2 regions of the Homoserinimonas sp. A447 genome follow, and region 1 is predicted to be linked to the other one. Evidence: predicted binding sites of a transcription regulator. Region 1 holds the regulator's gene; the other holds the start of a gene.
The links. Region 1 encodes LexA, which represses DNA repair genes until DNA is damaged. Its sites were predicted from a motif close to TCGAACANNTGTTCGA; they were not measured.

Region 1 (3,364 bases):
CGCTCCGGCGAGAAGATTCCCCCGGCCGTCGTCACCTCAACCGGCCGCCCAGCGAGGACGACCGAAATGTGGCGGAGCTTGAGCTCACTCTCCGGGGTGGAGGAGAAGTAATGCTCATTGGACATGAAGGCAAACTTATCGAAATACCAGGAGCTAGGGTTAACCCGATGACTGAAGTAGAACCAGACGAGAGTCAGGATGTGATCGACCGGGTGCTTGCCCACGCGGGTTCGCGCTCGTCCGGTTACGCCATTTTCACCTCCGGCGCCCAGGCGTTGCAGGCGGATGCCGAAGCGGAGCCATTTTCTGCCGATGGCGACCAATTCGACCGGGAGGACCGCCAGGCGCTGCGTCGCGTCGCCGGCCTGTCCACTGAGCTGGAAGACGTCACCGAAGTCGAGTACCGGCAACTCCGCCTGGAAAAAGTCGTGCTTATCGGGATCTACTCGCAGGGCAACGCGCAGGAGGCCGAGAACTCGATGCGGGAACTCTTCGCGCTTGCCGAGACGGCCGGCGCGGTCGTGCTCGACGGGTTGCTGCAGAAGCGCGCGACCCCCGACCCGAGCACGTTCTTCGGTAAAGGCAAAGCGATCGAGCTTCGCGATGTCGTGGCGGCCGTCGGTGCTGACACGGTGATCGTTGACGGTGAACTGGCACCCAGCCAGCGGCGTGCGCTCGAAGACGTCATCAGGGTCAAGGTGATCGATCGGACTGCAGTCATCCTCGACATCTTCAGCCAGCACGCGAAGAGCCGGGAGGGCAAGGCGCAGGTCGAACTGGCCCAACTCGAGTACCTGCTTCCCCGCCTGCGCGGCTGGGGTGAATCGATGTCCAGGCAGGCCGGTGGCCAGGTGGGTGGTGCCGGGGCGGGAATGGGCAGCCGTGGTCCAGGTGAGACCAAGATCGAGCTCGACCGTCGTCGCATCCACACCCGCATGGCGCGCCTGAGGAAGCAGATCAAGGGGTTCGCTCCGGCGCGGGAGGCCAAACGCGCCAACCGCAACCGCCACGAGGTTCCGTCGGTCGCCATCACCGGCTATACCAACGCCGGCAAGTCTTCGCTGCTGAACCGGATCACCAGCGCGGGGGCGCTGGTGGAGAACGCGTTGTTCGCCACCCTGGACACTGCCGTTCGCCGGAACACGACCGCGGACGGACGCGGCTACACCCTCACCGACACGGTCGGTTTCGTTCGAAACCTTCCGCACCAATTGGTCGAGGCGTTCCGCTCCACGCTGGAAGAGGTGGGAGATGCGGATGTGATCGTGCACGTTGTCGACGCCTCGCACCCCGATCCGGCGAGCCAGCTGGCGACCGTGCGTGATGTCATCGGGGAGGTCGGCGCACGTCACATCCCGGAGATCGTCGCCTTCAACAAGAGCGACCTGGCTGACGACGACCAGCGGCTGCTGCTGCGCGGGCTGGAACCGCGTGCGGTATTCGTCTCGGCGCGCACCGGCGAGGGTATCGATGAACTCCTCGAGCGGATCGGCGAAGAACTACCATCCCCGTCCATCGAGCTGACGCTCCTCGTGCCGTACGAACGCGGCGACGTGGTGTCGTCAATGCACGATCGCGCTGTCGTCCTGTCGACGGACTACGAGGAAGCCGGTACCCGGGTTCGGGTGCTCGTGAACGCGGCCGACGCCTCGCTGCTGCGCGAGTTCACCGTCTCGGCTACAGGGACCGCAGCACCGTAACGACCTTGCCGAGCACCTCGGCATAGTCGCCGACGATCGGCTCGAAAGCACTGTTGCGCGGCAGCAGCCAGGTGTGCCCGTCGCGCTGACGGAACACCTTGACGGTGGCTTCGTCATCGAGCATGGCGGCAACGATGTCGCCGTTCTCTGCGGTCTTTTGCTGGCGTACGACGACCCAGTCACCGTCGCAGATGGCGGCGTCGATCATGGAGTCTCCGACGACCTTGAGCATGAACAGGTCGCCCTTGCCGACCAGCTGCCGTGGCAGCGGAAAGACTTCTTCGATCTGCTGTTCAGCCGTGATCGGGATGCCGGCAGCGATGCGGCCGACGAGTGGCACCATGGCGGCGTCACCGATCGGCGTGGGGTGATCTGACTCGACGGCGCCCGCGTCGCGGCCGGGAAGGTCGATCAGCACTTCGAGCGCCCTGGGCCGATTGGGATCCCGGCGAAGGTAGCCGCTCAGTTCCAGCTGGTTCAACTGGTGGGTCACGCTCGACAGGGAGGACAGGCCGACGGCGTCGCCGATCTCACGCATGCTCGGCGGATATCCCCGTCCGGCCACTGCTCGCTGGATGAACTCGAGGATGGCCTTCTGCTTCTCGCTCAGGCTCTTTCGGCGACGGGTCGTTCCCCGGGGGGCCGGTACTGCGCGGGGTGTGCTGTCGTCCATCTGGGGCTCCTCTGTCGACGGTTCGATCTGAATGTCAGTGGCTGCTGCTTGTGTGGTGTTCAGACAATCGAAACTGTATCCGCGATCTGGCGGATAAGCAAAGGTTTGTTCGAGTGTGTCGGCGGGTTCTTTGGTCGGATATCGAAACTGGGGCTTGAAAGTGGGAGAAATCGAATGTATGTTCGGAACACAGCTTCGCATCCGGTGCTCCCGGCCGAGCACCGGATGCCGAAGTTCAGCCCCGCTCCACCGAATGTGTAACAGCACCCGAACGCGTAACAACTACCCGAATGCGTAACAGGAAGGCCACGATGATGAGCGATACCCTCCACGCCGGCACGACCCGCGCCACTCCGGTTTCCCGGCTTCGGTTGACCCGCAGGGGGCGCACCGTGCTCACCACGCTTGCGGCGACGCCTCTCGTCCTCGCCGCTCTCGTCTTCGCGCTGAACGGTGGGATTGCGACCGCGACCATGGAAGAGGGGTCGACGACCTACGTCACTGTGGAGGCAGGCCAGTCGCTCTGGCAACTCGCGGAAGAGGTGGCGCCGGGCGAGGATGTTCGCGAAGTGGTTGCCCAGCTGCTGCGAGTGAACGCGCTGGAGAGTGCGGAAATCTTCCCCGGACAGCAATTGGCGCTGCCGAACCAGTACCGCTGAGCTACGTACTGCTGAGCATGTACCGCTGAGGACGTACTGCTGAGTACGTACCACTGGCGAGCCGCCCGACCCGGCACGACGAAAGGCGCTCCCGGTCACAGTTAACATGGCAGGGTGGCTTCCCTTGATGATCTCCCCATCCGCGACAACCTCCGCGGCCTGAGGCCGTACGGTGCACCGCAGAAGGCGGTTCGTACGGCTCTCAACGTCAACGAGAACACCCACGCGATTCCTGAGGCGGTTGCTCACGACATCGTCACGGCCCTGGCCGGCGCAGTGCTCGGCATCAACCGCTATCCCGATCGCGAGTTCACTGCCCTGCGGGACAGCCT
Region 2 (3,364 bases), 600 kb from region 1:
GTCGTGTCGCTGGGCGGCGGGGCCGTGATGGACGAAGGAACGCAACAGGCATTGCGCTCCCACCGGGTCGCCCTGCTCATGGTCACTGCGGAGGCTGCAGCGCTGCGAATCGGCGGTCAGAGCGCTCGTCCGTTGCTCGCTGCCGACATCACCGAGGATCGGCTGGCTGCCTGGAAACGCCTCGTCGACTCACGGCGCAGTATCTACGAAGCGCTGGCGAACAAAACCTGGGACACATCGGCGAGGCCCATCACGGCGATCGCCCACGAGGTCGCGGAGTGGGCGAACGCGGACATGCAAACACACGTATGACGAACGCAAAGATTACAGGGGCCGAGATGACAGGGATGACAGACCGATGACGAAAACCATCACCGTGGCGGGAACGACGGCCGGGGGAGCGCAAGACTACGACGTGCTGATCGGCCGTGGCATCCTGTCCCAGCTCGCCGAATTGATCGGGCCGGATGCTCGAAAGGCCCTGATCGTCCACCCACCAACGCTCGCTGCGCGTGCCGCCGAAGTGCGGGAGTCGCTGAACGAACACTACGAGGCACTCCTCGCCGAGATCCCAGATGCTGAGGCGGGGAAGCGAATCGAAGTCGCCTCCTTCTGCTGGCAGGTGCTGGGGCAGTCCGACTTCACCAGGTCGGATGTGATCATCGGCCTCGGCGGCGGCGCGACCACTGACCTTGCGGGGTTCGTCGCTGCCACCTGGCTTCGTGGCATCCGGGTCATTCAGGTGCCCACAACGCCGCTCGGCATGGTTGACGCCGCCATTGGGGGGAAAACCGGCATCAACACCAATGAGGGGAAGAACCTGGTCGGAGCCTTCCACGCGCCGGTGGGCGTACTCGTCGACCTCGACACGCTCGACGGGATCAGCCGGATGGAGATTCTGGCCGGCTTCGGCGAGATCGCCAAGTGCGGCTTCATCGCTGAGCCCGAAATCCTGGACCTGATCGAGCGGGATGTCGACACGGTGACCGACGCCAACAGCGACGAGTTCCTCAGGGTGATCGAATTGTCGATCGGCGTGAAGGCGAAAGTGGTCAGTGAGGATTTCCGGGACCACGGCGCCCGTGAAATCCTGAATTACGGTCACACTCTCGGCCATGCCATCGAATATTCCGAGCGCTACCAGTGGCGCCACGGTGCAGCGGTCGCGGTGGGCATGATGTACGCCGCGGAGCTGGCTCGGCTGACCGGGCGGCTGTCCGACGAGGTCGTTGACCGGCATCGGAGCATCCTGGAGTCCCTCCAGCTGCCGACCACCTACCCGGTTGGCCGGTGGAACACGCTCCTCAGCGTCATGAAGCGCGACAAGAAGGCCAGGGGAGACCTGCTCCGGTTCATCGTGCTGGACGACCTCGCGAAGCCGACAGTGCTGGCGGGGCCCGACCAGAGCCTCCTCTTCGCGGCCTACCAGGAGATCGGCGTCTGAGCGCCCGCGCCCACTCCGTCGTCTTCTCCTCCACAACCCGCTCGCTTCCCTTTATCCACAGCAAATCTGTGGAGAAGAAGTACTCACATTCGCTAGAATAAACCTTCGAATGTGAGAGAATAGTGGCATGTCCCAGTTCACCGATTCCCTCAGCGTCATCGCGGCGGCCGCCGCCTTGCTGCCGCGGGATTCGGCGACCCTGGCCGGCCTGCCCGAAGAGGAACTGTTGGCCATCCCGGCCCTGTTCGCGAACATCACCCGGCAACTGGAGCCCTCCCTCGCCGCCACCGCCGGGGAGATCGCCCGCCGTTCCTCCTACGACTTGGGCTACCAGGGTTTGGCGCAGAAGGGTGGGTTTCGCACTCCGGAGAAACTGGTGCAGCATTTGACCGGGTCTACCTCCCGGGAGGCGGCGAAGCTGGTGCGCACCGGGGGGATCATCCACGAAGCCGAACTGATCACCGAAGCCGAACGCACCGGCGAAGTGTCCCCGGAGTTGACCCAACCGTGGTTGGCCCCGGTGGGCCGGGCGGTGGCCGCGGGGGTGTTGTCGATGGAGGCGGGCGAGGCGATCCGGGTCGGCCTGGGGGTCCCGACGGAGGACATCACCGCCGAGCTGCTGGCTGAGGCCGCCGCCCAACTCGTTGAATTTGCCAGCCCCAGCGGTCTCGACTCGGCCGACCCGGATGCCCGGGTAGCGGATTCGTTGAATGCCGACCAGTTGCTGGATCGGGCGAGGAGCTTGCGGGATGAACTGGATGAGGCGGGCATCGCCGACCGGGAACGCGCCCGCCACCAGGCCCGATCCTTCAAACGGTACCGGCGCGGTGATGGGATGACCGTCTACACGATGCTGGCCGATCCGGAGAACGCCGCCTACCTCGACTCCATCTACGATTCCCTGACCTCGCCCCGCCGGGGCGGTCCCCGGATGGTGGATGTCACCGCGAAAGCCCACGATGAGGCGATCGAGGCCGACCCGCGCAGCATCGAACAACTCTCCTTCGACGGGTTCATGGCCGTGCTGCGGATCGGGGCCGACACCGACACGAAAACCGCCACCTGCAGTGTGCTCGGCGCCCGGCGTCCCGCCGTCCGAGTCCTGGTCACCAAGGACACCCTGGATGCCGGCACCGGGCATGGCCGGATCGAAGGCCAGACCGCCCCGGTATCGATCGAAACGGTCGAGAGGCGCCTGTGTGAGTCCGGGATGGTGCCGGTCACCTTCGACCGGGACGGCCAATGCATCGATTTGGGGCGGGAACAACGCCTCTACAGTGCCCTGCAACGCATCGGCCTCGCCGCCCGCGACGGCGGCTGCCGGTGGCCCGGCTGCACCAGCCCCGCCACCTGGAGTGAAGCCCACCACATCCACCACTGGAAACGCGACCACGGCACAACCGATCTGGCTGACGGGATTCTGCTCTGCCGGCACCACCACATGCTCCTGCACAACAACCACTGGGAGATCACCCGCACCGGCGCCACCTACTGGTTACACCCACCCGCCAATATCGACCCCACCCGCACCCCCCGGCTGATGCCGCACAAATCCGCCACCCTCGCCGACCTCCAACGAGAACAACAAGAACGGCAAGACCGAGACGGGCGAGAACGAGAACGCATCCCGCTCACCGGGTAGAACTCTGCCCCACAACGCGCGGGCCTCGACAGGCTCAACAGGTTTCGACGAGCTCAACCAGCGGGGCGCAGGTTTCGACACTTCGACGAGCTCAGTACACCGCAAGCTAGACCAGCGGGGGCGGAGCGCACGCTCACCAAACCGGAGAACCCGCCCACAGCATGCTCGATAGGCTTGCCCCATGACTAGAGTGCTGGTGCTGAACGGCCCGAACCTCAACAGGTTGGGCACCAGGGAGCCGGATGTCTACGGCACAGCCAACCTGGACGACCTGCGTG

Region 2: the regulator LexA is predicted to act here: its motif matches at 1,538-1,553, upstream of ACX3O0_RS04255 (HNH endonuclease signature motif containing protein).

The regions. Positions count from the first base shown of each region.
Region 1 is NZ_JBTMWW010000001.1:1,475,460-1,478,823, reverse strand. It holds gene ACX3O0_RS07215 (class I SAM-dependent methyltransferase) at 1-125, opposite strand, end outside; gene hflX (GTPase HflX) at 168-1,700, shown strand; gene lexA (transcriptional repressor LexA) at 1,678-2,373, opposite strand; gene ACX3O0_RS07200 (LysM peptidoglycan-binding domain-containing protein) at 2,688-3,032, shown strand; gene ACX3O0_RS07195 (histidinol-phosphate transaminase) at 3,147-3,364, shown strand, end outside.
Region 2 is NZ_JBTMWW010000001.1:874,604-877,967, forward strand. It holds gene ACX3O0_RS04245 (shikimate kinase) at 1-312, shown strand, start outside; gene aroB (3-dehydroquinate synthase) at 359-1,444, shown strand; gene ACX3O0_RS04255 (HNH endonuclease signature motif containing protein) at 1,572-3,086, shown strand; gene ACX3O0_RS04260 (type II 3-dehydroquinate dehydratase) at 3,268-3,364, shown strand, end outside.